3 regions of the Undibacterium sp. Ji83W genome follow, and region 2 is predicted to be linked to each of the others. Evidence: predicted binding sites of a transcription regulator. Region 2 holds the regulator's gene; each other region holds the start of a gene.
What was found. Region 2 encodes HrcA, which represses chaperone genes, less so after heat shock. Its sites were predicted from a motif close to TTAGCACTCNNNNNNNNNGAGTGCTAA; they were not measured.
Positions count from the first base shown of each region.

Region 1: groES (co-chaperone GroES) is a predicted target of HrcA. The motif match lies at 5,723-5,749, and genes of this name have one in related genera.
Region 3: rpoH (RNA polymerase sigma factor RpoH) is a predicted target of HrcA. The motif match lies at 6,921-6,947, and genes of this name have one in related genera.

Region 1 is NZ_JBMPOZ010000001.1:710,552-720,845, forward strand. It holds gene ACO0LD_RS03310 (hypothetical protein) at 1-83, shown strand, start outside; gene ACO0LD_RS03315 (hypothetical protein) at 505-822, opposite strand; gene coaD (pantetheine-phosphate adenylyltransferase) at 1,046-2,188, opposite strand; gene coaE (dephospho-CoA kinase) at 2,191-2,829, opposite strand; gene ACO0LD_RS03330 (phosphocholine-specific phospholipase C) at 3,079-5,493, shown strand; gene groES (co-chaperone GroES) at 5,814-6,104, shown strand; gene groL (chaperonin GroEL) at 6,146-7,798, shown strand; gene ACO0LD_RS03345 (VOC family protein) at 7,916-8,311, opposite strand; gene ACO0LD_RS03350 (tautomerase family protein) at 8,351-8,773, opposite strand; gene ACO0LD_RS03355 (TetR/AcrR family transcriptional regulator) at 8,933-9,508, shown strand; gene ACO0LD_RS03360 (OPT family oligopeptide transporter) at 9,800-10,294, shown strand, end outside.
Region 2 is NZ_JBMPOZ010000005.1:73,807-84,100, reverse strand. It holds gene ACO0LD_RS11025 (ExbD/TolR family protein) at 1-194, opposite strand, end outside; gene ACO0LD_RS11020 (MotA/TolQ/ExbB proton channel family protein) at 208-864, opposite strand; gene dapB (4-hydroxy-tetrahydrodipicolinate reductase) at 1,033-1,839, opposite strand; gene ACO0LD_RS11010 (outer membrane protein assembly factor BamE) at 1,877-2,443, opposite strand; gene fur (ferric iron uptake transcriptional regulator) at 2,519-2,947, shown strand; gene ACO0LD_RS11000 (response regulator) at 3,014-3,397, opposite strand; gene hrcA (heat-inducible transcriptional repressor HrcA) at 3,465-4,496, opposite strand; gene ACO0LD_RS10990 (HAD family hydrolase) at 4,541-5,227, opposite strand; gene ACO0LD_RS10985 (NAD kinase) at 5,303-6,196, shown strand; gene recN (DNA repair protein RecN) at 6,321-7,967, shown strand; gene hemH (ferrochelatase) at 7,983-9,089, shown strand; gene ACO0LD_RS10970 (symmetrical bis(5'-nucleosyl)-tetraphosphatase) at 9,097-9,921, shown strand; gene ACO0LD_RS10965 (hypothetical protein) at 10,219-10,294, shown strand, end outside.
Region 3 is NZ_JBMPOZ010000003.1:206,433-216,726, reverse strand. It holds gene ACO0LD_RS07710 (cytochrome c oxidase assembly protein) at 1-470, shown strand, start outside; gene ACO0LD_RS07705 (DUF2970 domain-containing protein) at 467-682, shown strand; gene ACO0LD_RS07700 (cytochrome c oxidase subunit 3) at 722-1,582, shown strand; gene ACO0LD_RS07695 (twin transmembrane helix small protein) at 1,689-1,889, opposite strand; gene ACO0LD_RS07690 (SURF1 family protein) at 1,952-2,701, shown strand; gene ACO0LD_RS07685 (SCO family protein) at 2,688-3,293, shown strand; gene ACO0LD_RS07680 (COX15/CtaA family protein) at 3,304-4,395, shown strand; gene cyoE (heme o synthase) at 4,392-5,276, shown strand; gene ACO0LD_RS07670 (SCO family protein) at 5,273-5,863, shown strand; gene rpoH (RNA polymerase sigma factor RpoH) at 5,960-6,856, opposite strand; gene ACO0LD_RS07660 (cell division protein FtsX) at 7,211-8,125, opposite strand; gene ACO0LD_RS07655 (cell division ATP-binding protein FtsE) at 8,157-8,831, opposite strand; gene ftsY (signal recognition particle-docking protein FtsY) at 8,940-10,061, opposite strand; gene rsmD (16S rRNA (guanine(966)-N(2))-methyltransferase RsmD) at 10,169-10,294, shown strand, end outside.

The DNA of each region.
Region 1 (10,294 bases), on a different contig from region 2:
AAATAATCGGCGTTTTATACAATTACATGGAGACTCATGGCAGCGATGAAGACGTGGCACAGTTGTTAAAGCTAGTAGCTTAAAACGTTAAAAAGTAACAATATTGGCTGTCGTGTAACTAAATGTAGTTTTGCAATTACAATGTGTCATCAATATAGGATGGCGTATGTAGTTTGTGGTAAAGCGGGGAGACGACGATTTATTAATTCAAATTTTGGAAAGTGAACTTAAAAGCACTCCGCCATTGATTGTTTGCCTGCACTGTCAAGCGATATCGATCCAGATATCCAGAACCGCCACCAACGACCCCGTCTACTCAAGAAAGTATCAATCCTGGTACAGAAGTTTGCTGAATGGTGACAATAGTCGTGCAAAAGTTATTCACAATTCACCATTTCTTATCAAATGCCAAAAGCGGAAGTTTTGGCCCCTAATCGGGCTGATAGCCACGCTGGCATTAGGTTTTGCCATGTTCGGTTGCCTTGCTGAATAGGGACAAAACGATCACTCCCCCACAAAGGCTTCGGCACCAACCGCATAATCATTCGACAAGATCACATAATCGGGCCGTTTATTCGCAGGGCGTGCAGCGATTTGCCTGGCGTATTCCAGCGTCTTTAAATGGTCACGTTCAGAATAGATCACTTCCAGCTGTATGCCCAGACTACGGGCAGCAGCCGTCATGCCATTGCTGGCAGTGACCCAATAAATTTCATCTGATTTCCCCGGGTTGAGGAAGGTGACTGTCATAGCCAGGGCCACGCAAGGCATGAACAGCGTCATACTGGCCAACAGGCTTAAACCCAAACGATAAATCCACATCCATGCCTCCGCGCATCCTGTCATGCAATCAAGCGATAGCAACAAATGCAGACTGGACAAGTACCTGTCTTAAGTTCACGCATCAAATATGGTGAATCGACAGCTTTTTACTCAGGTTCTATTTTCGCGGTTTTCAGGTGTAAAAAGTTGCTCATTCACAAAAACTCACATTTATGTGAATGATCTGATGTGTCATGAAGCCGAATACTGTTTTGCAGGCGGCCTATTTCAGCAGCGCTTTTTCTCGCCTGATATTCACGAGGGCCTGGCTGGTGTAGAGATCAGCAAACCAAGCATCGGCAAACAACTTGCCGGCTTCAGCCTGTGCTTCGAAATGGCTTAATACCCGCGCCCTGCCCGCCTGATAAGTGGCATCATCGACATGACTGTATTCAAGCCTTACGGCAGTTGCATAGGCATCATAGGTATCTGCCGCCTGGCCCAAAATCGCCAGATCAACGCCCAGCATGCCGTCCTTCAGTGGATGACTCAGGTTCGCACTCTGGAAGTGATCCGTCACGCGTATCAAGTCTGCCACTTCTTGCGCATGTTGTGAGCCCAGACTTGCCTCCAGCCACAATCTGGCACTTTGCTCTTCATTCGACAACCCGGTATGTTCGCCACCATAGACCGCGTCATGGAACCAGAAAGCCTTTTTCAATATCGCCACGTCCGACTTGTTGGCACCGGTATTGCTGGCCCATGCCGAGATTTCGCTCAAACCATGTACCAGGTGATCGAGATTATGGTAAGTCCGGCGTCCGGCACCGTAGGCATCATCGCCAGTCAGGTAATCAAACCAGTGGTCGAGTTTGGCGCTGTCGACATCATCGGCATCAATCTCGGCTTCCCACAGTTTTTGCCAGTCAGTGCGCAACCAGCTTTTGATCCAGGCGATATAGGCTGGCATGGGCATGAACTTTTTTACCGTCCAGTGCCAGCCCACCGGCCCCTGCAAGGCACGCACGAAACTGGAACTGACCGAGCCCAGGTCACGCGGTGGCATGACGAAGATAGTCTTTGCACCATCGAGTACATCGACATTGGTTTGCTGTATCAGGTTTTCATAATCGAAGTCTGAGGTATTACGTATGCCACGCACCAGATACTCTATGCCATGGCGCTTGGCAGCACGGGCAGTGTAATCCCCCTTGACGATGACGACACTGACGTTGTGCCAGCCACATTCAGCCACACTGCGCTCAATGATGTCCTTGCGTTCGGGCGCAGAAAACTGCGGCTTCTTGCCCGGGTTTTCAGAGATGAAAACCACGACTTCATCAGCCAATGCCCTGGCTTCTTGTATCACCCACAGATGACCATTGGTGATGGGATCAAGAGTGCCAGAGAATGCGATTTTTTTCATTGTTAGCTCCAGTACGACATATAAATAAGATGTTGCTGCAAGACTTGCCGGTTCAGCTCTGCGATACTGCCCTGATTGATCATCAATGCATGGGCTTGTCCCCGGAAAGCATATTCCTGTGCCTGCATACTGAAAACCTGCAGGATCTCCACTTCCGTCCAGTCAGGATTACGGTGACGTACACGCCGCAGGCGTGTTTTCTCATCTGCCTGCAGTAGCAAGACGCTATCGTACATGAAGCCATGATCTTTATCAGGCAACAATGCCGACTCCCAAATGACATAGGCTGCTGTTTGCTGGATAGTCCATTGCCACATGGCCTGTAATACATATGGCTGCAGCAAATTTCTCAGGCAACGATTTGCATGAGTATCACTGGCCAGCACTGTTCGAAGAATGCCACGTCGCAGGCAACCAACTTCTGTCAACAATTGCGGCAATACCGAGGCAATCTCCGCCAGCACAGGGTGCTGGCTGTCCTGATGTATCGCGCGCGCCACCAGATCTGCATCAATCACCGGCACACCCAGTTTAATAAATCCAGCCGCAGCGCTTGATTTGCCGCAACCCATGCTACCAGTCATCAACACCACACGAGAGTGTATGGCTTTGCCAGGCGCAGGATTAAAAATAGTATTCATGTGAAGCCCCAATATTGGTCAAACAACCAATATTGGGAGATTAATGCATTAACACTCAAACCGCAAGCTTATTTTGGTTTGACAACCAAATAATAAAGATCAATTCAGCGAATTAGGATCAGGAACATCAGCATTGCCTGATTCCCCTTTTAAACCAATGCTGTCATATTGCCGACATATTACTAATATATTTTCATACAGTAATAAGCACTGATTAAACACTAAACTTAAATGAAAAGGGGATGAGAAATGATTTCAGACAGCCGCAGAAAATTTTTGCGATTTTCAGTCGCAAGTGCTGGTGCCAGCATGTTACCCGGGGTGATACAGCAAGCCCTTGCCGTACCGGCAAACAATGTCACTGGCACATTGGCAGATGTTGGCCACGTGGTGATTTTCATGCAGGAAAACCGTTCTTTCGATCATTACTTTGGCACCCTGGCCGGTGTGCGCGGCTTTGATGATCCGCGTGCCATCAGCTTGCCGAATGGCGCTCCCGTCTGGCAGCAACCCAATCCGGCAGGCGGCAGTGTTTTACCTTTCCATTTTGACGCCAAAAACACCAGTGCCCTGTCTGTCGGCACCAATCACTCCTGGAAAGGATCGCAACAAACCTGGCAAGGCTGGGATGTCTGGGTCAGCAAAAAAACGGTGCAAACCATGGGTTATTTTGACCGTGGCGACCTGCCGTTTTATTACGCACTGGCAGATGCATTCACCATTTGCGATGCCTATCATTGCTCGATCTTTGGTGCGACCGACCCCAACCGCATGTATTCGCTGACGGGCACCAGCCAGGGCTGGTTGGGTGGCATGGGCAGCCTGTATAACGTTGATGCCAGGGACTACTACAATGCCGACCCGGCCAATGACGATGTCTCTGCCGCAGTTACATCCGGTGCGCCCAACTGGCAAACCTATGCAGAAGTGCTGGAATCCAATCAGGTCAGCTGGAAGGTGTATCAGGAATGGGATAATTACGGCGACAACTACCTCGCCTATTTCAAGAATTTCCGAGTGAATGCAGACGGCAGCAGGTTAAGCAGCAGCTCGCCGCTGTACCAGAAAGCACGCATTATGGCACCTGGTGCCAGTGTGGGTGGCAGCAAGGGTGATGGTCTGGTCAGCGCTTTTGCAGATGACGTGCGCAATAGAAGGCTACCGCAGGTATCCTGGATATGCGCACCAAATGATTACACAGAGCATTCACCCAACTCCCCCAACGCAGGTGAAAACCTGACCGCACGCTTGCTGGCTGCTCTGGTGGCTGAACCCGAGGTGTGGGCAAAGACTGTGTTCTTGCTGATGTACGACGAGAACGATGGCTTCTTCGATCATGTGCCACCTCATATCCCGCCCATCACCACCGCCATGGGCCGGTCTACGCTGGCAGACAATGGCTTCTATGAAAAATACGGCAGTGAACCTGTGGGGCTGGGTCCGCGCGTGCCCATGCTGGTAATCTCGCCCTGGAGCAAAGGTGGCAAGGTTTGCTCCCAGGTTTTTGACCATACCTCGAAGTTACGCTTTCTTGAAGAATGGCTGGTCAATGGCCTGGGCAAGGACAGGGCCGCAGTCAGTTGCAAACAGATATCGCCGTGGCGACGTACAGTCTGCGGTGATTTGACTTCTGCATTTGATTTCAAATCCCCGGATCAAAACTGGCCAACTACCGTACCAAAAACTGCAGCCTATGTACCTGTCAATGGCAAACCCTATCCTGTGCCGCCAGTCAACCAGAGCCAGCCACGCCAGGAGGCCTATCTGCAAGCACAAGGCCCGCGCCCAGCCTGCTGCCTGCCATATCTGCTGGAAGCACAGGCCAGGGCCAACAACAGCAGGCAACTGGAAGTCAGCTTCATTAATAATGGCACCGCTGGCGCTGCTTTTATTGTGTATTCAAAAGTGCGCACAGGTGGCCCCTGGCATTACACCGTTGAAGCTGGCAAGCAAATCCAGAAAGAAACCTGGAACTGGAGTACTGATACTTACCAGCTCAGCGCCTATGGCCCGAATGGTTTGATGCGCGAATGGCGCGGCAGCACCACGGCCATCATCAAGCCTGAGGTACAGGCAGCCCACGATAGCAATAGTGGCAAACTGGTGCTCACCCTGTCCAATATCGACAATGTACAGCCCTGCAATTTCACCGTCAGCGACAATGCCTATGGCAGCCTGGCAAACACCTACTCACTGGCAGGTGGCCAGAGTTTGCGACTCGAATATCCATTGATCAGCAGTTTTGGCTGGTATGACTTCAGCATCAGCAGCAGTGCCGACAGCCAGTTTTTTCGCCGGATAGCCGGTCATGTGGAAGCAGTGGGCAACAATAGTAATAACAATCGCACAGATCCTTTGATCGGCGGTCAACGCAATAGCGCTCGCCTGACTACCACCACTCCGCGCATCTCGCGCGGCAGCAATGTGGTTGCCTCCTATGCGGCATTACCAGCACAAGTCAATGCCAAAAACTGGATAGGTGTATACGCTGCCGGTGCAGTACCGGGCAATGGCAATTCACTGGAGTGGCAATATGCCAGCAATAGTCAGGGCAGCGTGACTCTCAATACCGCCAGCCTCGCCGCTGGTAATTATGCACTCTGGTATTTGTACAATGATGCCTACACCGTCTTGGCTGGACCGGTAGCATTGACGATTGTGTAACATCCAGCAGCGGTTTGCAGTGCAAAGCTGAGTAAATTAATATTTACTCAGCTGCAATACAATATCAAAAAATACATTTCAATCTACGCGAAAAACAATCCACACGGGAAAAAGCAGTCAAACACCAGTATGAAAGCACAACTTAATCACAACTAAGTTGCTGATTATTAAAGAAATATTAGTTTAGCCCTTTTTTAGCTCTTGAAAAGCCCTCCCCTCGCCCATATACTTAGCACTCGTTGAGAGAGAGTGCTAACAAAGTCTTTCTCCAGCTTAATTGAATTCCAATAGTAATTACTCGCAAATTTAAAGGAGCTAGTATGAACCTTCGTCCCCTGCATGATCGCCTGATCGTGAAACGCCTGGATCAAGAAACAAAAACCGCATCTGGTATCGTTCTGCCTGACGCTGCAGCTGAAAAGCCAGATCAAGGTGAAGTACTGGCTGTTGGTCCTGGCAAATTGCTGGACAACGGTACTGTGCGCGCCCTGGACGTTAAAGTCGGCGACCGCGTTTTGTTCGGTAAATATTCTGGTCAGGCTGTCAAAGTTGACGGCAACGAAGTTCTGGTGATGCGTGAAGAAGACATCTTCGCGGTCGTACAGAAGTAATCGACATCCACGATATCAATTAAAGAATTCGGAGAATTAATATGGCAGCTAAACAAGTAATTTTTGGTGATGACGCACGTGCGAAAATCGTCAATGGCGTCAACATCCTGGCGAACGCAGTTAAAGTCACCCTGGGCCCTAAAGGCCGTAACGTCGTTCTGGAACGCTCTTTCGGCGCGCCTACAGTCACTAAAGACGGTGTTTCTGTAGCTAAAGAAATCGAACTGAAAGACAAACTGGAAAACATGGGTGCACAACTGGTGAAAGAAGTGGCTTCCCGCACTTCTGACAACGCTGGTGACGGTACAACGACAGCGACAGTTCTGGCACAAGCCATCGTTCGCGAAGGTTTCAAATATGTAGCAGCTGGCTTCAACCCAACTGACTTGAAACGCGGTATCGACAAAGCGGTTACAGCCATCGTTGCTGAAATCAAGACTCTGTCCAAGCCAACAACAACCAACAAAGAAATCGCTCAAGTTGGTTCCATCTCTGCCAACTCCGATGCAAACATCGGCGACATCATTGCCAAGGCAATGGACAAAGTTGGCAAAGAAGGCGTGATCACTGTTGAAGACGGCAAATCCCTGGACAACGAACTCGACATCGTTGAAGGTATGCAGTTTGACCGTGGCTACCTGTCACCCTACTTCATCAACAATCCAGAAAAACAATCCGTTATCCTGGAAAACCCGTTCATCCTGTTGTTCGACAAAAAAATCTCGAACATCCGTGACCTGCTGCCAGTATTGGAACAAGTTGCAAAATCCGGCCGCCCACTGCTGATCATCGCTGAAGATGTAGACGGCGAAGCGCTGGCAACTCTGGTTGTGAACAACATCCGTGGCATCCTGAAAACTGCAGCTGTTAAAGCGCCAGGCTTCGGTGACCGTCGCAAAGCCATGCTGGAAGACATCGCTATCCTGACCGGTGGTCAAGTGATTGCTGAAGAAGTTGGCCTGACACTGGAAAAAGCAACTCTGGCTGACCTGGGTCAAGCTAAACGTATCGAAATCGGTAAAGAAAACACGACCGTGATCGATGGCGCTGGCCAGGCTGTTGGTATCGAAGCACGCGTTAAACAAATCCGCGCGCAAATCGAAGAAGCAACTTCTGACTACGACCGTGAAAAACTGCAAGAACGCGTTGCCAAACTTGCAGGCGGCGTTGCTGTGATCAAGGTTGGTGCTGCAACTGAAGTTGAAATGAAAGAGAAAAAAGCCCGCGTTGAAGATGCTCTGCACGCAACTCGCGCTGCCGTAGAAGAAGGCGTTGTTCCTGGCGGTGGCGTTGCCCTGCTGCGCGCACGTCAAGCTGCTGGCGAAATCAAAGGCGACAATCCAGATCAAGAAGCAGGTATCAAACTGGTTCTGAAAGCAATCGAAGCACCTCTGCGTGAAATCGTTGCTAACGCCGGTGGCGAACCTAGCGTTGTTGTTAACGCCATCATCAATGGCAAAGGCAACTACGGCTTCAATGCTGCCAATGACACATACGGCGACATGATAGAAATGGGTATTCTCGATCCAGCTAAAGTAACTCGCTCCGCATTGCAAAATGCAGCGTCGGTTGCTGGCCTGATCCTGACTACTGATGCTCTGGTTGCTGAATTGCCTGACGACAAATCAGGTGGCGGCATGGGCGGTGATATGGGTGGCATGGGCGGTATGGGTGGTATGGGCGGCATGATGTAATAGCTGCTAGCTACTCTCAGTAATCTAACCGAGAGTCGCATTGCTCAAAACCCCGCAACTTTCGTTGCGGGGTTTTTTATTGTCCATCACACTCTACTCTCTTCGCTAGCATCCAATTCAGGCAGCACAGTTAAACATCCACTGCACACCGAACTGGTCAGTCAGCTTGCCAAAATAATCTCCCCAGACTTGCACAGCCAACGGCGTAGTCACATTTGCGCCCTGGCTCATGAGTGCAAACAGCTGATCGGTTTGCTCACGGCTATCCATCATCAATATGTGCGCAGAACCTCGCATAGGCTCTGCATCATCATTGTCTGAGGCATAAAAAAGCACACCTGGCCCCTCGAACCTGGCATGCATGATCTTGCCGCGCATGGCCTCATTCTTCAATGGCATCCCAGCCTCACCATGACGCAGGATGTCGGTCACCCTGCCCAAGCCGCAATGCGTATAAAAATCCAGGGCCTGCTCGCATTGCATAGTAAAAAACAGATAGTTTGATTGTTGCATAGTGCTGCCTCCCGAATCGGTTTGCGTGGGCCGTTTGCTTCAGTGGAACCCTTGCTGCACAGACTCACCCATCTCGGCATTGGAATAAGCCTTGCCCGCAATACCCCAGGTGCCATCAACTGCATATGTCACGTTGACATATGTCCTTTCCCGCGGATGCGCCCCCTGCTTGAGCCTGTCTATGATGTCAGTGACCTCACTGACAAAGGCCTGCTTGACCTCGGCGGTAGGGAAAGTGACTGAGGGAACTTTCACTTCGACAACCGCCAGCGACTGCAGCTTGCCACCAGCATAGCTGCGCGCCTCCGGGCTGACGGCCAGATGGCCGACGACGTTAGGCGTCATGAACTTGTTGCCAGTCAAACCGTGCACGCGCAGTAAAGCGTCTGCAACAAGAGGGAGAACGTCACGCTCGCCCTCAAGAGTAAGAAGGTCTGTAGTAACTTGAACTGAGATAGGCATAGCTTAACTCCTTGAGCAAAATGGATGGTCGAGCCAAAGAGCAGCCCTTGACTCCCGCATCACGGACGTTATATAACGGTCGTGATGTGATGCATAATTACATAACGATCGTTATGTTGTAAAGTTTTAAATAGCATTTTTATTCTGGAGATTTTTTACATGGCACACCGGGCGGGACAAAAAGAAGAAAGCAAGGCAAAGATACTCAAAAGTGCAGGTCGTGGATTTCGCAGCCGGGGTTTTGGTGGTTCTGGCGTTGATGGGCTGGCAAAAGATGCCGCAGTAACATCGGGCGCTTTTTACACTCATTTCAAGTCGAAGGCAGATGCTTTCCGTGAGGCGGTAGTTGCCGGGCTTGAAGACCTGAAGCTGGGAGTCAACCAGGCGCGCGAGCAACTGGGCAGTGGTTGGCGCACGGCATTTATCGATTTTTACCTCGGGGAGCGTCGCACTTGTGACCTGGCCGATAGCTGCGCATTACAAAGCCTGTCGCCTGAAGTGGCGCGGGCAGAGGAAAAGACGCGGCAAGCGTATGAAACCGAATTGCTGGCCATCATAGAAACTGTGGCTGCAGGCCTGGATGGACAAGCTAATGCCAAACGCGAAGAAGCAACTGCCTTGCTGGCACTGCTGGTCGGCGGAGTCACCCTTGCCAGGGCTGTCAATGATCCTGCCATCAGCAAGGACATTGCTGCGGCAGTTCGCAAGGCAGCATTGGATTTGAACAGCCACTGACTCCCGAATTTGCATGCCAGGAATTCTGCCCCGGTCACGCCGACCGGGACAATTCAGGTCGGGGGCAGTCACGCATCGATGCCAGTTTCACTATAAATCAAATTGGAACAACAGCAAAAAGCCTTTTTTCAGCAAGCACGCTTGACAGAAAACATCTGCCGCTTGGATACTGCCGCACCTGAAAGAAAATTTTCATATTTCCGGCTCTGTGTTTCATATTTGCAATGATCTTGCGTATGAATTAACAAGCCGGGCATCATCATCAAGCAAGACAACCGCTTCGGAGAAAATATGGCGCTGCAACAATTAAGCGATGAGCAAATACGAACCTGGACCCGCGCCCAAAAGGACGAGTGGTGGTTCACCAATATCTACCGTGGTGATATGGCACAGTTGACCATACGCTCGGCATTTACTGGTTTTTTGCTTGGCGGCATATTGTCTGCAACCGCGTTATACATCGGAGCCAAAACCGGCATCACCATAGGTGTAGGCCTGACCTCGGTCATCCTGGCATTTGCGATTTTCAAGATACTTGCCAATCTGGGCCTGGCCAAAGACTTCACCATCCTTGAAAACAACTGCACACAATCCATCGCGACAGCTGCTGGCTACATGACCATGCCACTCAATACCGTGCTGTCAGCGTATATGCTGATCAGTGGCACGGTAGTCAGCTGGTGGCATTTGGTGGTGTGGATGAGTATCTGCTCCATTCTGGGTGTGCTGGTTGCCTTCCCGATGAAGCGCCGTTTTATCAATGAAGACCAGTTGCCCTTCCCTGAA
Region 2 (10,294 bases):
TGCTCTGGCACCGGTGCTGATTGCGCCTGCGGCAAATCCAGCTTGACTGCATGTGTCATGAATGGGGCTGCAATGATAAAGATGACCAGCAAGACCAGCATCACGTCGACCATGGGCGTGACATTGATGTCCGCCATAGAAGTCAAAGGGCGGGATGAAGATTCGCGCGGCGTATGGAATTGACCGAATGTCATCGCTGGAAAAGTATCAAGCCTTGCTCATATGAGCATGCAGGTCAAAAGCAAAGCCATCAAGCTCTGCCAGGGTAATGCGATTGACGCGGTTAAAGGCGTTATACGCTAGCACGGCAGGTATCGCCACCAGCAAACCCAGAGCCGTCATGATCAGGGCTTCACCTACCGGCCCTGCCAGTTGGTCGATTTGCACCACGCCATTGGAGGAGATCGCCGTCAAGGCACGGTAGATGCCCCAGACTGTTCCCAGCAAACCAACAAAAGGTGCGGTGGCGCCGACTGATGCCAGAAAGCTCAAGCCGGTTTCCAGCCTGACCGTCAAGCCTTGCAGTTCCTGACGCAAGCTACGAGTCAGGATTTCGCTGAGCCCGGCATTGGCAGACAAGGTGGCGCTGCGTTGTGCAGTATCGCCAGCTGCATGTGCTGCGTCTGCCAGAGTGATGAATACCTTGGACTGATCAGTCTGACGCAGAGATGACAAGGCATCCGCCAGGCTGGGAGCACGCCAGAATGCGCGCAAAGCTGGCGCTGCCTTACGGATACGCCAGAAACTCCAGCCCTTCATCAAGATCAGTGTCCAACTTAGCACAGACATCAGCAATAATAGCCAGCCGACCAGATGACCCAGGGCATCGGCCTGTTCCCAGTAATGTGCGATTGCAGAATTCATGCGTGTGCCGCTTATTTCACTTATTTAAATATCAGGCAAATGTTGTGTTATTAACGAAAACCAAATAGGACTTACGCAAAATTGTCCCAGCAAGGCGCAGCGACGAAGACAGTACTTTAGTACGGCTAGGAGCTGCAACGCAGCTGGGGCGGTTTTGCGTAAGTCCCACTACCGCAAACCCAGTACATCATACATATCATACAAGCCTGTAGACTTGCCTTGCAAGAAACGTGCAGCACGCAGGCTGCCGTGGGCATAAGTCACACGGCTGGAAGACTTGTGGCTGATTTCCACACGCTCGCCTATGCCGGCAAACAAGACCGTATGATCACCAACAATGTCACCACCGCGGATCGTGGCAAAACCGATGGAAGATGGATCGCGTTCACCAGTCACGCCTTCGCGGGCGAATACACCTACTTCATTGAGGTCACGGCCCAGTGCATCGGCAATGACTTCACCCATTTTCAGGGCGGTGCCTGAAGGGGCGTCGACCTTGAAGCGATGATGGGCTTCGACGATCTCGATGTCATAGCCCTCGGCAAAGCTCTTGGCTGCCATTTCCAGCAACTTCATGGTGACATTCACACCCACGCTCATATTTGGAGCGAACATGATGGCGGTTTTCTCTGCGGCAGCGGCAATCGCTGCCTTGCCAGCCTCATCAAAGCCTGTGGTGCCAATAATCAGCTTGATGCCATGCGCAGCGCAATATTCAAGATGCTTGAGCGTACCTTCGGGACGGGTGAAGTCAATAAGATAATCGGCATTCGCCAGGCCAGCCGCCAGATCGGCAGTAATGCTGATGCCGCATGGCTTACCCAGACCGGCTGCTGCATCCGTGCCCAAAGCTGGTGAAGCTGGCACATCCAAAGCGCCAACCAGGACCATATCATCGGCATTGCTGATCGCTTCGACCAGCATTTTTCCCATACGGCCAGAAGCCCCGGCCACGGCAATTTTCAGTGCAGTCATTAAATTTGATTTTCTTTAGATTTATTTCTCTTAAGACTTATTTCTCTTTTTTCTTCGGAGCATCGGTTTCCACTACCGATTGCACGCGATTCAGGCCCAGTGCAGATTCTGTGATGCGTGCCAGGTATTCTTTTTCTGTCGGCAAGTTACCGCCTTCAAACTTTGCTACCGTGCCATCCTTGAAGTACACCGAGACGCGGCTGGTAATACGCTCGCCATTTGGCTTGATCAGGCGGAAAGGATAATCCCAGCGGTCTTCATGAAACATATCGGTCAGCAAAGCCGTACCCAGCAGAAAACGCACTTGTTCACGCGTCATGCCTTCTTTTAATTGCGCCACCATTTCCTGGGAAACGAAGTTACCTTGCTGTATGGAAACGCGATAAGGTGAGAAAAAGGCCAATACTTTGCCAAAACCAGTAGGCTCTACCACTTGAGCGCCATTTGTATCGCTAGGCGTGCCCGATGTTGCATATACTGAAGTCTTGTCAGCCGAGGACAGCAGGGGAATAGGCGATGAGCATGCTGTCAAAGAAGCCAGCACTACCAGACCCGCTACACGGCTGATCTTCTTCCGCGTTAATTCTGAAAACAACAGTTGCATAGATAACCTCTTAATTGAGCAACAAGCCCTAAAACCCGATATCATAAAGCAGATAGCAATTTTTTGATCGAAAACATGACAAACAGCACCCCCAACCTCAAGGCCAGCGGTCTGAAAGCCACTCTGCCCCGTCTGAAAATCCTGGAAATCTTCCAAAACAGCCGGGTTCGTCATCTGACAGCAGAAGATGTGTATAAGATCCTGCTGAATGAAAATATGGATGTCGGTCTGGCAACTGTGTACCGTGTCCTGACCCAATTTGAACAGGCTGGCCTGTTAAACCGCAATCATTTTGAGACTGGCAAAGCCATTTTTGAATTGAACGAGGGTTCACACCATGACCATCTGGTTTGTCTGGATTGTGGTCGGGTGGAAGAGTTTTTTGATGAAGAGATTGAACAACGCCAGCAAACTATCGCTCTGGAACGTGGTTTCAAGATTGCTGAGCATGCGTTGGCGATTTATGGCAATTGCACCAAGCCAAATTGCGAGCATAAGGCTTAGGTGCCTGCGTCTCAATTTTAGTTTTTCAAGCGCATCGAGGCCTACACGTCTCGTGCGCAGCCAAGTTCACTTATTGATCTTGGTAACAACAGCTTCCACGGTGCCTATGATCTTTTGGGCATTAAATGGCTTGAGGATATAGCCATGTATGCCAGTTTTGACTACCTCATTAATGGTGTCCTGATCTTTATTGGCTGTGACCATGAGTACCCGTGCATCTGGCAGCAGCTCTCTGATACGCGGTAGAATTTCAGTGCCGCTGATTTTAGGCATCACGATATCGAGCAAGATCAGGTCAGGTCTGAGCTTCACTGCCATTTCCAGGCCAGTACCGCCATCAGTTGCCTCGCCAACGACGTTATATCCCTCGCTGCGTAATATGACTCTGAGTACTTCGCGGGTTACATCATTGTCATCAATTAGTAAAATCTTCGCGTTTCTCTTGTCCATGGCAAATTGTATTCGCGTGAATGTTTAATAAACTGCTTTGCTAGCCAGAGTGTGTTGACATCCTGTCTTATTGGCTTAATGCATTCGATAATAATTTCGAAGTGATATCCACGATAGGGATGACTCTTTCATACGCCATGCGGGTTGGTCCTATGACACCCAGGGTACCCACTATCTTACCGTTTACCTCGTAAGGCGCAGTGACGATACTCATTTCTTCCATGGGCACCAGTTGTGATTCACCGCCTATGAAAATCTGCACGCCGGTTGCCTTGCTGGATACATCCAGCAACTGCATGAGGCTGTTTTTTTGCTCAAACATATCAAACAGCTTGCGCAAAGAACTCATATTTGAAGACAAATCCTGCACATTCAGCAAATTACGCTCACCGGAGATAACGACCTCGTCATTATCTTCATCCATGGCATTGCTGCCCGCCTCTACCGCCGCCTGCATGAGCCTGGTCATGTCATTTTGCAATTGTCGCAATTCGCTATTGATGCGGGTACGAGCATCGGTAAAGCTCAGGCCACCAAAGTTCTGGTTCAAATAATTAGCGGCCTGCACCAGTTGGGTAGGTGTGTAATCAACATCTGTCAACAACAAGCGGTTATGGACTTCACCTGCTGGGGTAACGACCACCAGTAAAATACGCTTTTCTGACAGGCGTAAAAATTCTACCTGCTGGAAAATCGACTCGGTGCGCGGCGTCACGACGACACCGGCAAATTGGGTCAAGGAAGATAAAATTTGCGCCGCATTCGCAATCAGTTTTTGCGGCGGCTGCGCATTCATATTCGATTGCAGGCTCGACTGCAGGCGCGAGTCCATGCCTGCGCCATTCACGTCTTGCACAGTAAGCAAGGTATCGACGAAAACGCGATAGCCCCTGGGCGTGGGGATGCGGCCCGCAGAAGTATGCGGGCTGGCTACAAAGCCCATTTCTTCAAGGTCGGCCATGACATTGCGTATCGTCGCCGGGGATAATTCCAGACCCGATATTTTTGACAAGGCGCGGGAACCCACAGGCTGGCCGTCAGCGATATAACGCTCGACCAGGGCTTTTAATAAAGTTTGTGCGCGGATATCTAGTTGCATGGTTTCATTTTATGCGTTCATGACTGACATGAACATAGAAAAATTCATAGCCATAGAGTAAGGTCATGCAGATTGGCAAATTCCGCATCCGGCTTGATATGCAGATGGCGCTCATCTTCAATTTTTAAACCCTGACGGTTCATCCAGCCACCCTTCAAGCCCGCCTGTTGCGCACCTTGCACATCAAGCAACAAATCATCACCTACATACAACACCTCTTGCGGTGTCAGACCCAGCTCCTGGCACGCTGCCAGAAATATCCTGGGGTCAGGCTTGGCACAGCCAAAACGAAAAGCAGCGATGGACACCTTGAAGTGATGCGCCAGGCCTATCGCCTGCAAATCAGCAAAACCATTCGAGACCGTGCCCAGGACCAGTTTTTCTTGCAAAGCCTGCAAGGCCGGTTTGACATCGCTGTACAAGTCGACTTTGTTCCTGGCGTCGGCAAATACCGCCATGGCCTGGTCGGCTTTTTCGGCTGCCACACCATGCTCATCAAACACCTGTTTCAGCAGGGTATGACGCAAGGCCCATAAATCGTATTGAAAACGCTGGTCGCTCGCTACCAGCACATTCCTGCGCTCACGCAATTTTTCCACATTGTAATTTTGCGCAACAACGGGCACATGCTCATGCATCCATTGCTGCAACACTGATTCAGCATGGCGAATTACCGGTGCAACCGGCCACAAAGTATCATCCAGATCCAGCAAAACTGCTTTAATTGCCATAAAGAGCACTCATTCCATTCGTTGATGTCCTAATTATGTTCTAATCTTAGCCATCATGTCACCCTACCTTTGTTTATGACAGTACAGGCCAAAACCATTGCACTTGTTGGAAAATCTAATGCCTCAGGCATTGCAGACTCAATTCAGGAACTGGCCAATTTTCTCGCGAGTGCAGGACATCGCGTCGTCATCGAGGCAGAAACGGCGCAATACCTGCAATTGAGCGAGTTCAGCAACATGCCAGTGCCTGAGATAGGCAAGCTGGCAGATGTTGCCATCGTGGTGGGTGGTGATGGCACCATGCTGGGCATAGCGCGGCAACTGGCCCCTTACAATATCCCGCTGATTGGTATTAACCAGGGCAGGCTGGGTTTCATCACCGATATTGCGCTTGACCGCATGATCCCTGTCATCACGGAAATGCTGGATGGCAAATATGTCTCCGAGCGCCGCAGCCTGTTACAGGCCATCGTGACCCGCGACGGCAACCAGATTTTCAGTGGCGTGGCTTTCAATGACATCGTGGTCTCGCGTGGTGCTGGCTCAGGCATGGTGGAATTGCGGGTCGAGGTAGACGGGCACTTCATGTACAACCAGCGCTCGGACGGTCTTATCGTCTCGACACCGACTGGCTCTACGGCCTATGCGCTTTCTGCTGGCGGCCCACTGCTGCATCCCAGTTTATCCGGTATTGCGATGGTGCCGATTGCTCCGCATGCCTTGTCGAACCGCCCTATCGTCTTGCCAGACAGCAGCGAAATCGTTATCACTATCGTGGCCGGGCGCGATATCAGCCTGAATTTTGATATGCAAAATTTTGCCAGTTTGCAGCATCAGGACAGGATTATCGTCAATCGTTCTGCCCATACGGTGACCTTTCTTCATCCTCACGACTGGAATTATTACAACACCCTGCGCGAGAAATTGCACTGGAATGAGTACCCATCCGTAGAGGGTGCGCTGAATTAAGTTTTAGCCCACCCACTCTTACGAACACAGAAGTCACAGGCTGTTGCTAGAATAGCGATTTCGCTATGCTGGGGCATGTTGTCCAGCCCTGTTTTCTTAACAAACTCCTTCATGTCAGCCCATTATGTTGCGCACGCTTGCCATTCGTGATTTTGTCATTGTCGATACGCTGGAACTTGAATTTTCTTCTGGCTTCAGTGTGTTGACCGGAGAAACCGGCGCCGGTAAATCCATTCTGATTGATGCCCTGACGCTGGCCCTGGGTGGCCGGGGTGACGCCAGCATGGTGCGCGAGTCTGCCAGTAAAACTGATATCAGCGCAGAATTTGCCGTCAATGACATCCTTGCAGCATGGTTGAAAGAACATGAATTTTTTGACCAGGACCAGCCACTGATACTGCGCCGTACCATCGATAATGCCGGTCGTTCAAAAGCATGGATCAATGGCATCACTGCCACCGCCGGACAATTGCGCGAAATTGGCGACATGCTGGTGGATATCCATGGCCAGCACGCACATCAGTCCTTATTGAAAACCGAAGCACAGCGCGATTTGCTGGACATGCAAGGCGGCTTGCAAGAGCAAGTCACAGAAGTAGGCTTGCGTTACCGCGCCTGGCGTAACATCAGCAAGCAACGTGAAGAATTTGAAACCAATGCCAAGAGCGTCTTGCAAGAACGCGAGCGTCTGGAATGGCAGGTTGGCGAACTCGATAAATTGCAGATCAAACCCGGCGAATGGGAAAGCATCAGCCAGGAGCATACCCGGCTGGCCCATGCTGCCAGCCTGATGGAAGGTGGGCAAGAGGCGGCAACTTTGATCTCTGAATCCGAGCATCCGGTTCTGTCGCAACTGACTGCCATCCAGCAAAAGTTGTTGAAGCTGCTTGATTATGATGCGGCGCTAAAGCCCGTCACCGATGCGCTGGAATCTGCCTGCATCAATTTGCAGGAAACCACTTATGCACTCAATGTTTACCTGAGCCGCACCGAGCTTGATCCGGCCCGCCTGCGCGTGGTGGAAAACCGCGTAGAAACGATACACACGACGGCTCGGCGCTTTCACGTTGCACCAGAAAAGCTGCATGAAGAATTTGCCACGCTGTCAGCCCAGCTAGCCCAGCTATCAAATGCGACGGATATGGATGCCCTGAAAGCGCAGGAAGAAAAAGCCAGGCTGGCTTATCTGCAGACCGCGCAAAAACTCAGCAAAACCAGACAAAAAGTTGCCAAAGACTTAGGAGCAGCGGTCACCACGGCGATGCAAGACCTGAGCATGGGTGGAGGCAGTTTCTCTGTCGCACTCAATCCTGTAGAACCAGCCGCCTATGGCCTGGAACAAGTGGAATTTCTGGTAGCTGGCCATGCCGGGGTGCAGGCAAGGCCGCTGGCCAAGGTGGCATCTGGTGGTGAGCTGGCTCGCATCTCGCTGGCGATTTCTGTCATCACCTCTTGCGCTACAGCCACTCCTACCCTGATATTTGATGAAGTTGATAGCGGCATAGGTGGTGGCGTAGCTGAAGTGGTTGGGCGTTTACTGAAACGCCTTGGGCAAGACCGGCAAGTCTTGTGCGTTACCCATTTACCACAGGTGGCCAGCCAGGCTAACCAGCACTTCCAGGTCAGCAAGGCCAACCAGAATGGCAAAACCGTTTCACAGATAGAAGCACTCGATAATAAACAAAGAGTGGAAGAAATCGCCCGCATGCTGGGTGGCATAGAAATTACGGCGACTACGCGCAAACACGCCAGAGAATTATTGGCATCTTAAGAAAAAAAATACATCATGCGCTTCCTTAAAGAACCTGAATACTCACACGGCAAAATCGCCAAGACAGCCGTGGTGCTGATCAACCTCGGTACACCTGATGCACCGACAACTTCAGCCGTGCGCCGCTATCTCAAACAATTTTTATGGGACAGACGCGTGGTTGAAGTGCCGCGCCCAGTCTGGTGGCTGCTCTTGCACGGGATTATCCTGCCCTTTCGTTCTGGTCAGTCAGCAAAAAAATATGCGTCTATCTGGACCAAGGATGGCTCGCCATTGAAAATCCATACGCAAAAACAGGCAGCCTTGCTGAAAGGTTATTTGGGTGAACGCGGGCATGAAGTGCAAGTTGCGTATGCCATGCGTTATGGCTCACCTTCAATACCCGATGTCTTGCAAAAGCTAAAAGCAGATGGATGTGAGCGCATACTGATATTGCCCGCCTACCCGCAATATTCTGCCACGACGACGGCATCCAATTTTGACGCTGTCGCCCAGCATTACCAGCAAGTCAGGAACATGCCTGAACTGCGTTTCGTCAAGAATTATCATGATCATGATGGTTATATACAGGCACTGCGCGTATCAGTCATGGATCACTGGCAAAGCCATGGCCGTCCGGACAAACTGGTCATGAGTTTCCATGGATTGCCCAAGGCCTTTTTATTGCGCGGCGATGCCTATCATTGCGAATGCTATAAAACCGCCCGCTTGCTGGCAGAAAAACTGGGACTGAGCAAGGATGATTATGTGGTCACTTTCCAGTCTCGCCTGGGCCGTGCAGAATGGCTGCAACCTTACACTGCTCCAACGGTAGCAAAACTCGCCAAGGAAGGCGTCAAGCGGGTCGATGTGATCTGCCCTGGCTTTATCGCTGACTGTCTGGAAACCCTGGAAGAAATCGCCATGGAAGTAAAGACCGATTTTCTCAAAGCAGGTGGCAAGGAATTCAACTACATCCCCTGCCTGAATGAGTCACCGGCATGGCTGCGTGGTCTGGCTGAAATTGCAGAGCAACATCTGATAGGCTGGCCAACCATGATCACTGCGAGCGTGCGTGAACAACAAAAGCAACAAGCCCTGATCAGCCGCGCAGAAGCCAAACGCCTCGGTGGAGAACCCTGAGGCAGCAATGGCTAAAACTTATTTTATCGGCGATATACAAGGCTGTGCCGACCAGTTGCAAAGCCTGCTCAACCAGATAGAGCAGACCGAACCAAACGCACAGTTTTTGTTTGCAGGTGACCTCGTTAACCGCGGCCCCAAATCGCTGGCCAGCCTGCGCCTGATACGTGATTTGCAAATCGCTGGCCGGGCAGAATCTGTACTCGGCAACCATGACCTGCATTTGTTGGCTGTTGCCAATGGCATACGCAAAGCAAGTCGTACCGATACCATCGACGATATCCTGCAAGCACCAGACCGTGAAGAATTGCTGGACTGGTTGCGGCACAGACCCTTGGCGATTTTGCAGCATCAGCATTTACTGGTGCATGCAGGGATATTCCCGCAATGGTCAGCAAAGCAAACCATCAAGCTGGCGCATGAAGTGGAGACACAGCTGCGCAGTAAGGACTGGATGGATTTATTGCGCAATATGTATGGCAATACCCCGTCACAATGGCATGATGATTTGCAAGGCTATGACAGGTTACGTTGCATCATCAATGCGCTGACACGCATGCGTTTTTGTAGTGCGGATGGCGTCATGGACTTTGACAGCAAGGACGGCCGGGACAACGCACCGCAAGGCTTTGCCCCCTGGTTTGACCTGCCACGTGCCAGTGAAAAAAACACTGTTGTATTTGGCCACTGGTCCACCCTGGGCCTGATCTTGCGTGACAACCTGATCAGCCTTGATACCGGCTGTGTCTGGGGCGGCAAGCTGACTGCTGTCGCTCTTGAAGACAGGCAAGTCGTGCAGCTAGATTGTCCGCAGCAGCAAAAGCCGGGGTAATAATTCCAGGATTTTTAATACCGTGTACATACACAATATCACGAGCACTTCCAAGACCCGTGCGTCCGCTTTGCTTATTTAGTTTCTCTTGATTTATTTTGACATAGCGAACATTATCTTTTGTCTATGCATCTTGAGTGAGCCGGAATGCGTATGATTATGTTCCGTTTGTATGCGAAAAGCCGTCGTATCAAGCAGCCGCTTAACATGACATTATGTTCAGTAAGGAGTTGAAAAAATGCTGGTAGAAATGTTGAAAGGTGCTCTCTTTTAGGTATTTACTTAAAGGAGAGCAAAATGAAAAGAGAATGCAGCCTCATCAAGGCATTCGGAAAAAACGAAGTTGGTTTAGCTGACATCCCCAAAAAGATAT
Region 3 (10,294 bases), on a different contig from region 2:
AGATTTGTGAATTGACGGGGGTGAATATTTTGACGCCCAAGGATATTTCGGTAAAAGAAATATCCAATTCCCAGATCGACAGAAGTCGTGAAGTGACGGTTGAGTTTGATGCCAATACGCAGGGCCCGTGGCGTTTTCGCCCTACCGTGGCGAGCATGAAAGTGCACCCCGGTGAAATGACACAAATCGTTTATGAAGTAGTCAACAAGCAGTCTTACAAAATGGATGCGCAGGCCATACCGAGCTACGCACCACAACAGGCTGGCAATTACTTCAAGAAGATGGAATGCTTTTGTTTCAAGCAGCAGACTCTGGGCCCGAATGAAGCGCGGCAAATGCCTGTAGTGTTTTATCTGGATCCGGCCTTGCCGAAAGATGTGAAGACAATCACCTTGTCTTATACATTTTTTGAAGTTGGTGGCAAGCCACAAGCTGCTGCCGTAGCTGGCGAAGGTCAGGGCAAGTCATGACAGATTTAAAAGAAGCAAGCAAGCGTAAGGCTTCGTTTGTGGCAACAATGAAAGCCGTATTCTGGTCGTTTTTGGGGATACGCAAGAAAAATGATTATGAGCAGGATGCAGCACAGTTGAATCCTGTTCACGTGATTATTGCCGGCATCATAGGCGCGCTGATCTTCATCGCAGTGCTGATCATGATAGTCAAGCATGTAGTCGCGAAATAACAATTCAAGTAGTACATTAAATTGCATCGGGAGATGGAAATGAGTTCTCAACACGCTAATGCGCCATACTATTTTGTGCCTGGCCCATCCAAATGGCCGGTCCTGGGTGGTACCACCTTATTGCTGACCATGATAGGTGCTTCTGCCTGGGTCAACGGTCTGGCCTGGGGTTCTTACCTGAATTTTGCAGGTATCATCCTGACCCTGGTAGTCTTGTATAACTGGTTTGGTGAAGCGATTGCTGAATCCGAAGGCGGTAAATACAGCGCCCGTATCGACGTGTCCTTCCGCTGGAGCATGAGCTGGTTCATTTTCTCTGAAGTCATGTTCTTTGCAGCCTTCTTTGGCGCATTGTTCTATGCACGCACCATCAGTATGCCTTGGCTGGCTGATCTGGATCACAAAGTCTTGTGGCCTGATTTTGCTGCCAATTGGGGTAATGTAGGCCCGGCTGGTACAGTCGAAGCCTTCAAAACCATGGGTCCTTTCCCTATCCCTACGATCAATACTGCCTTGCTGCTGACATCCGGCGTGACGCTGACGATTTCTCACCACGCCCTGCGTGAAGGTCATCGTGCCAAGACAGCATTCTGGTTGTTTGCCACGGTATTGCTGGGCGCAGTGTTCATGGGCTTCCAGGCTTACGAATACATGCATGCCTATAGCGAGCTGAACCTGAAACTGACTTCCGGTATCTATGGTTCCACTTTCTTCATGCTCACTGGTTTCCACGGTTTCCATGTGACGATGGGTGCGATCATGTTGTCGGTTGTTCTGTACCGTGTCATGAAAGGCCATTTCACACCTGAGCATCACTTCGCATTCGAAGGCGCTGCCTGGTACTGGCATTTTGTTGACGTGGTCTGGCTGGGTCTGTACGTTGTTGTCTACTGGCTGTAAGCGAGCATCAGTAGCGTAAAAAAAGCCGCACAGTTAGTGCGGCTTTTTTACATATATGAAAGTGCTAGTGCAGCGAACGATACTGGTACTACCGTAACAGCAAAACTTACCTGATACCAGTAGGCTGTATCAGGCCAAAATGATTGGCCAGCAAGATCAGCAAAAACAGGGTAATGGAAAAACCTACCCGGAATGCCAGTGCTTTGACCGTGCGATTACTTTTTCCCTTGTCTTTCATCAGATAAACCAGGGCAGATCCCAGGCTGAAAAGGATAAGGAAAAAAGCGATGGCGACAAGAATTTTCATACTGAGCTATTGTTGGTGCTTTTGATTGATCGACTCCTGCATTGTAATACCTTAATACCTGAATGCCTATTTCCTTCCGCTTCCGTCTGATCCCCTTTATTGCCTGCCTGCTGCTGGTCAGCCTGGGTATCGCTTTGGCACAATGGCAGACGCACAGGGCGCTGGAAAAGGAAACACTGGCGGCACTACTGAGCGAGCGCCAGCATTTGCCAGCCCTGGTCTTGAATAGCCAGACACCGTCTGAACAGTTGCAGGTATTTCGCAAACTGCAAGTCCGCGGGCAATTCATACGCGAATGGCCCTTGTATCTGGATAATCGCCCCTTGCAGGGCAAAGCTGGTTTATACGTGCTGATGCCTTTCAAGCTCGCGGATAGCAGTAAATATGTGTTGATCGCGCGTGGCTGGCACCCGCGTGATGCACGCGACCGCATGCATATGCCAGATATCCCCGCGCCTGCAGGTCAGGTTGTGCTGGAGGGTATGCTCAGGGACAAGCTTGATCGTGTCATGCAACTCGGTCAGGCCGAAGTTGTCAAACCTGGCAGTCTCTTGCAAAACATCGATGTTGAAGCATTGGCAAAACAAACACGCTGGGACTTTTATCCCTTTGTGCTTGAACAAACGCTGGAACAGATGCCAGACCAAGCGCCGGAACAATCTTCAAGCCACAAAGATGGTCTCTCGCGTGACTGGCCCATGCCATCGGCAGGTGCTGACAAGCACAGAGGCTATGCCTTTCAATGGTATGCACTGGCCTTGATGGCTTTCTTATTTTTTGTTGTTACTGGATTTCGTCGTGGAAAAAACTGAAAAACAAAAGTCGCTTGGTCGCTGGAAATTATTCCTGGTGCTGGCAGTCTGTGCCGCCCCCATGGTCTTTTCCTATCTGACCTACTATGTCATCAAGCCCGAAGGCCGCACCAATTACGGCACCATACTGGACCCACGTAATTACCCTATGCCTAAACTGGCGGGGCATTTGCTGGGTGCTGCTGCGACCGATCCTGCCATTGGCCTGGATGCCTATAAAGGCAAATGGCTGATGCTGCAGGCGGACAGCGGTGCCTGTGCCGACGCATGCCAAAAAAGAATGTATGACATCCGCCAGTTGCGTACTGCACAAGGCAAGGAAATGGACAGGATAGAGCGCGTCTGGCTCATCACTGATGAAGCCCCGATTGATACCATGCTGATACGCCAGCATGACGGTGCGCGCATGTTGAAAGTCGACGCTGCAGCATTGAAAGCCTGGTTGCCGACCGAGAGTGATACCCAGATCAGCGACCACATTTACCTGATAGACCCGCGTGGCAACCTGATGATGCGTTATCCAAAAAATGCAGATGCCAACAAGATCAAAAAAGACCTCAGCAAATTATTGCGTGCGTCAGCGATAGGTTAAGAGCAGACTTATGTGGTTGCAGATTGCATTGACAGCACTCATGGTCGCGGTGATACCGGCGATGATGATTTTCTTGTCAAAAGAAAAGAATAAATATCGCAAACTCATTGCGGTGACCGTGACGCTGACCTTTGAACTCATCATGTTTGGGGCATTTACTCGCCTGACGGATTCTGGCCTGGGTTGTCCGGACTGGCCAGGCTGCTATGGACAGGCCAATCCATTGCAATCCCATGCAGCCATCAAAGCGGCTGAAATTGCCATGCCTACCGGCCCTGTCACTTTGCAAAAAGCCTGGATAGAAATGGTGCACCGTTATCTGGCCATGAGTGTAGGCATACTCATCATTGCCCAGATGGCCATCGCCTGGGCACGTCGTCGTCAGCTCAATTCCAGCCCCTGGCTGGCGACTTTCCTGCTGTTTTTTGTCTGCCTGCAAGGGGCTTTCGGTGCATGGACTGTCACGCTGAAGCTGCAGCCCATCATAGTGACCACTCACTTGATCCTGGGCATGGGCTTGCTGTCACTGCTCAGTGCCAGTCTGGAGCAGCAAAGTTCTTCCCTGGCTGGCACCAGCATTGCCGCTGCAGATGGCAGGCGCATGCTATGGCCTGCCGGCCTGGCCTTAATACTGGTCTTTGTACAAATCGCCCTGGGTGGTTGGGTGAGTACTAACTATGCTGCCCTGGCTTGCCATAATTATCCCATGTGCAATGGTCAGGTGATACCGGCGATGGACTTTGAACATGGCTTCAGTCTCTGGCGTCAGCTAGGCCAGACCATGAGTGGTGATTACCTGCCCTTCAATGCCCTGGTTGCCATACACTGGGTGCACAGGAATTTTGCTCTGCTGGTGGTCGCTGTCTGCCTCTGGGCTGCACTAAGGGCACGCAGGATTGCCGGGCTGGAAAAGCTGGGTCGCCACATCTTGCTCGCCATACTTGGCCAATTTATCATCGGTGTTTCTACCGTATTTTTTTCCTGGCCCTTGCTGTTGGCAGTTTTGCATAATGGGATGGCCGCCATGCTCGTGCTCTTGCTGACCATGTTAAACTACCGTATAAGGCATGTGAGCCTTGCCGCTGCCAAAGATAGATCATGACCACTTTAAGTTTGCCTACTAACCGACTGGCGCAGTACTGGGCTTTGACCAAGCCCCGCGTTACCCAGCTCGCCGTATTTTGCGCCGTTATCGGTATGTTTCTGGCTACGCCAGACCTGCCTGACTGGCGCGTTGTTGTTGCCGCCACCGTGGGAATCTGGCTGCTGGCAGGTGCTGCTTTTGCCGTAAATTGCCTGGTGGAAAAAGAAATTGATTCACGCATGGCAAGAACCGCGCGTCGCGCGACTGCCCAGGGCGAAATCACCGTGCCGCAGACCCTGATTTTCTCTGGTGTCATTGGTGGCATGGGCATGTGGGTCTTGTATACCATGGTCAATCCCCTGACCATGTGGCTGACCTTCACTACCTTTGTCGGCTATGCAGTTGTGTATACGATTATCCTGAAACCAGCGACGCCGCAAAACATTGTCATCGGTGGTTTGTCTGGTGCCATGCCTCCAGCGCTGGGCTGGGCAGCTGTCGCAAATGATGTGCCTATGCAGGCTTGGTTACTGGTGTTGATCATCTTCATCTGGACGCCACCGCATTTCTGGGCGCTGGCGATGTACAGGCGTGATGACTATGCCCGCTCTGGTCTGCCGATGTTGCCGATTACGCATGGCATGGAATTCACCCGCTTCCATATCTGGCTATACACCATCGCCCTGTTCGCCACCAGCATGCTGCCTTATGCCGTACACATGAGTGGCCTGATTTACCTGGTCAGTGCGATCATCCTTGGCCTGATTTTCCTCTGGTATGCATGGCGTATTTACAAGCATTATGATGATGTGCTGGCACGCAAGACTTTTGCCTATTCCATCATCTACCTGTCCCTGCTGTTCGCAGCCTTGTTGATTGATCACTATATCAAGCTATGAAAATTCTGAAGCATGTGACCAGTATGCTGATGGCACTGAGTTTGCTGGCCTTGGTGGCTTGCAATCCGGCGCAGGAAAAATTCAATAACACCGATCTGACCGGACTTGATTACGCCAAAGACTTTGCCTTGACCGATCACAATGGCAAGGCGCGCACCCTGGCAGATTTCAAGGGCAAGGCCGTGGTCATCTTCTTTGGCTATACCCAATGCCCGGATGTATGCCCGACCACCATGGTGGAAATGGCGAATGTCATGAAATTGCTTGGTGCTGATGCCGACAAGGTGCAAGTGTTGTTCGTGACACTGGACCCTGAGCGTGATACCCAGGCTTTATTGGCCAGTTATGTCCCCAATTTTGACAAACGCTTCCTGGGTTTGTATGGTGACGCAGCCGCAACGGCCAAGGTCGCCAAAGAATTCAAGGTGTTTTATCAAAAGGTGGAGGGTAAAACCCCAGGCAGTTATACCGTAGACCATACCGCCGGCAGCTATGTATTTGATCCTGAGGGGCGCATACGCTTATTCTTGCGCCATGGTCAGGGTGCAGAACCTGTTGCCCATGATTTGAAGATACTGTTGAAATAAGTCTGAACAGCACGCTCCGACCTGTCACATAAATCCGGCACACAAAACAAAAGGCACTCGCGAGAGTGCCTTTTTCATTGCTACAGCATGTTTTGATCAAGCAAAACTGCTGAGGCTACCCTTCATTTTCTTCAGAGCTGCGCTTTCGATCTGCCGTATGCGCTCGGCAGAAACACCGTATTCATCAGCCAGCTCGTGCAGGGTAGAACCTGTACCGTCATCATTTTTCAACCAGCGTGATTCTATGATGTGACGTGAACGTGCATCCAGCTTGGACAAAGCCGATTCCAGGCCTTCGCTTTGCAGACGGTCATACTGACGTGTTTCCAGAACACGGGTAGGCTCGTCAGATTCCGTTTTCAGATAAGCGATAGGAGCAAATTTCTCATCGTCATCATCCGTCGGTGCATCCAGGGCAATATCATGACCGGACAAACGCATTTCCATTTCGATGACTTCTTCGCGTTTGACATCCAAAGTTGATGCCAGGGCATCAATTTGTTTTGGTGTCATCGCGTCCAGGCCTTCTTTATGGCTGCGCAGGTTAAAGAACAATTTGCGCTGGGCTTTGGTCGTTGCTACTTTGACCAAACGCCAGTTTTTCAAAATGTACTCATGCATTTCTGCCTTGATCCAGTGCATGGCATAAGATACCAGACGCACACCCTGGTCAGGGTCGAAACGTTTGACGGCTTTCATCAGGCCGATATTGCCTTCTTGAATCAAATCAGCGTGGGGCAACCCATAGCCGAGGTAACCACGGGCGATGGACACGACCAGACGCAGATGCGACATAACCAGTTGCTGCGCAGCAGCCAGGTCATTGTCATTGCGTAATTTGTTTGCAAAGTCTATCTCTTCCTGATGCGTGAGCATAGGCAGACGATTGACTGCAGAGATATAGGCATCAATATTACCCAGCGTACCGCTAAAGCCTAAGGCCAGAGCTGTGCTGTCAGTTGCAGGGATCAATTGTGTCGATGTAGTTGCCATTTTTCCTCCTTATTGCTGCCTTAAGAGTATCAATTACTCCTTTCGGCACTATCAAGTTCCTATATTAGCACTCTCTTGAGAAGAGTGCTAATACTCAGATTCTATGAACTTCATCAAATAAATCTATTGAAAAACAAGCACTCATTTACGGCATTTATTACAACATGTATATCGCTTAGATACGAGCCAGAGTGGAAAGTTGCAATCTTGTCGATGCAAATTGTAAGAGGCTGTTGCAAAATCAAGATGCTCAGATCAATTCCTTAGCCTCGGAAGCAAGCAGTGCTTTATAAGTACTGCCAACATCATGTAGACGAAACAGAGCCAGAATTATTTTGCAGGAGCATTAAAAAACTAACCGGCGCGTGCCAATTGCCGTCTTACTGAGAGATAAACGCCTACCAGTCCAAGCAGCATGCTAACAGCCAATAGGATGGCACTCTGTACGATACCCAACGGAGCCAGGTGAAATTCTGAAGCATATAATTTAGCAAATTCAGCAATAGCCTTGTTCAAAGGCTGCAGTGATGCAGCAATCAGGCCCAGTGCCAGACCACCTGCCAGCAAGCCCAGCAAGGCACCGGTATAGTAATAAGGCTTGTGGATGAAGCTATTGGTAGCACCCAACAGGCGCGATACGGAAATTTCTGCCCTGTGTGAAATAACTTGCAGGCGGGTGGCATTAAAGACTACGACAATCACGACCACGCCCAGCGTGGCAGCGAGGAATAACAATCCCAGTTGCATGATCTGCACCAATGCTGCCAGACGCTTGACCCAGGCAGAGTCAAGTTGCACGACATCTACATCCGGCATCTGCTTGATTTCTTCTACCAGTGCTTCTATCTTGCCAGCATCATTATTCGACATGGACAATATATAGGCGTCCGGCAGAGGGTTACCGCCCAGGGTGGATAAGACTTCTGCCAGATTGGATGACTGCTCAAGGCTGGCGAGTGCTTTGTCCTTGGGGATAAAGCTCAAGTTTGCCGTGATGTTTTTCTCTTTCAGCAATTTCTTCAAGGGTATCGACAAGGCGGTAGCAGTTGCTCTTGGTGTGTCCGGGCTGACGAAGATACTGATTTCTGGTTCTATCGACAGTTGAGAAGAGATGGGGCGTATATTTTCTATCAGGGTCAGGCCAGCGATGGGCAAGGCCAGTGCGATCGCCACTACCAGTACATTGAACAAAAAATTGCCAGGGCTGCCACGCAAATGGGCAAACGCACTCTTGATGGCAAACAAGTGCTGACGGAACCAGTTGGTCATGAATTCATCCTTATTATTCTGTCATGCAGGATCAGGCGGCGAGCGAGGATTTCCAGGTACTGACTACCTGGCCCTGGCTCAGATAAATCACACGGCTGGCCTGATCAAGAAATTGTTCATCATGGCTGGAGATAATGCAGGTGACACCCGCGCTCTGGAAAGCCTTGAGCGCACCCAATACCTTGTTGGCATTGTCACGATCGAGAAAGGCGGTGGGTTCATCGGCCAGGATGATCTGTGGCCGGTTGACGATGGCACGGGCAATCGCTACCCGTTGCTGTTCGCCCCCTGATAATGCCAGCGGCAGGGAATAAGCCTTGTCAGGCAAGCCAACTTTTTCCAGCGCAATGCGGGCGCGAGTCTCGGCTTCGCTATGAGAAGCACCGGTAACGATGATGGGTAACATGACATTGGCCAGCACATGACGGTCAGTCAACAGCTTTTGATCTTGCAAAATCAGACCCAGCTTGCGGCGCAAATAAGGCAGGCTGCTGGTTTTTAGTTTGCCTATGTCCTGGCCATTGACTTTGACCTTACCCGCTGTCGGCTTTTCTATACCGGCGATCATCTTCAGCAAAGTGGATTTGCCTGCGCCTGAGGGGCCCGCCAGGAAGATCAGTTCACCGGCGGCAATCGATAATGAAACATCTTTGAGCGCATAGACATCTTGCGAATATTGTTTGCTGACGTGTTCAAATTCAATCATGGTCGCGTATGGTCTTTTTTGAGTTTCATCATTGGCCAAAACTGCACTTGCGCCTGGTTACATTCACTGAGGGGATTCAACTGAGCACATTTAGCTGAATTAGCTCAACTAGCTGAGCAAGGCATCAACAAATTCCTGGGCATTAAATGGTTGCAAGTCTTCAATCTGTTCACCTATGCCTATGAAATACACAGGAACAGGGCGGTTCTTGGCAATTGCTGCCAGCACGCCACCTTTGGCAGTGCCATCGAGCTTGGTGATAACCAGGCCAGTCAATTGCAGTGCATCATCAAAGGCTTTGACCTGGGCCAGTGCATTCTGGCCGGTATTGCCGTCGATAATGAGCAAGACTTCTTGTGGCGCACCATCCATGCCTTTGGCGATGACGCGTTTGATCTTCTTGAGCTCTTCCATCAAATGCAACTGGGTAGGCAGGCGGCCAGCAGTGTCCACCATCACCACATCGGTACCACGGGCGCGGGCAGACGCGACTGCATCAAAAGCCACAGCGGCAGGGTCGCCAGATTCTTGCGAGATCACTGTGACATTATTTCGCTCACCCCAGATCGTCAATTGCTCACGTGCTGCTGCGCGGAAGGTGTCACCCGCTGCCAGCAAAACAGATTGCTGATGGGTTTGCATATGTTTCGCCAGTTTGCCTATGGTGGTGGTCTTGCCAGCGCCATTTACTCCAGTGATCATCATGACCAGCGGTTGATAGCGCCCCAGTTCCAGCGGTTTTTGCAAAGGCGTCAACATTTCCAGCAGCAAGACTTTGAGTGCGGCCTTGACTTGCTCGGCATCTGTCAGTTTTTCTTCCTTGACCTTTTTCTTTAATCCATCCAGCAGAAACTGGGTAGCTTCTACACCGGCATCCGAGGTCAGCAGGGCAGCTTCGAGTTCTTCATACAAATCATCATCAATGCGGGCACCGATGAAGAGGGTGGTAAGATTCGAGGAAGTTTTGGCCAGTCCGGCTTTCAGGCGGCTTAACCATGAGCGTTTTTGCTCGGGTTCCGGCGCTTGAGGGGCTACAACTTCTGCCAGTACTGGCGCTTGTGCTGGCGTAACTTCAGCCACAGGCGCAGTAACGACAGCGGGCGTAGCAACAACAGCGGGCGTAGCAACAGCAGGGCTGGCTGGCGCAGTGACAACTGTCACAACTGGCGCGGGCTCAGCCACAACAACTGGTGCCTCTTCTTTGGGCTTCTTTTTGAAAAAACTAAACATCGGGATATTTGGGAGTGCGGGCGGCAAATAAGCCAGCCCTGATATTGGAATGCTGCCATTTTAACAGACAGCGCAACGTAAACTGATTTAGCCGTAGCAAGCATGCAATGAAAACAAATAGTAAAAAAAAGACAGTAAAAACAACAGTAGTAAAACGTCAAAGCCATCAAGTCCGCATCATAGGCGGTGCCTGGAAGCGCAGCCTGCTCAGCGTAGTTGATGCTGAAGGCTTG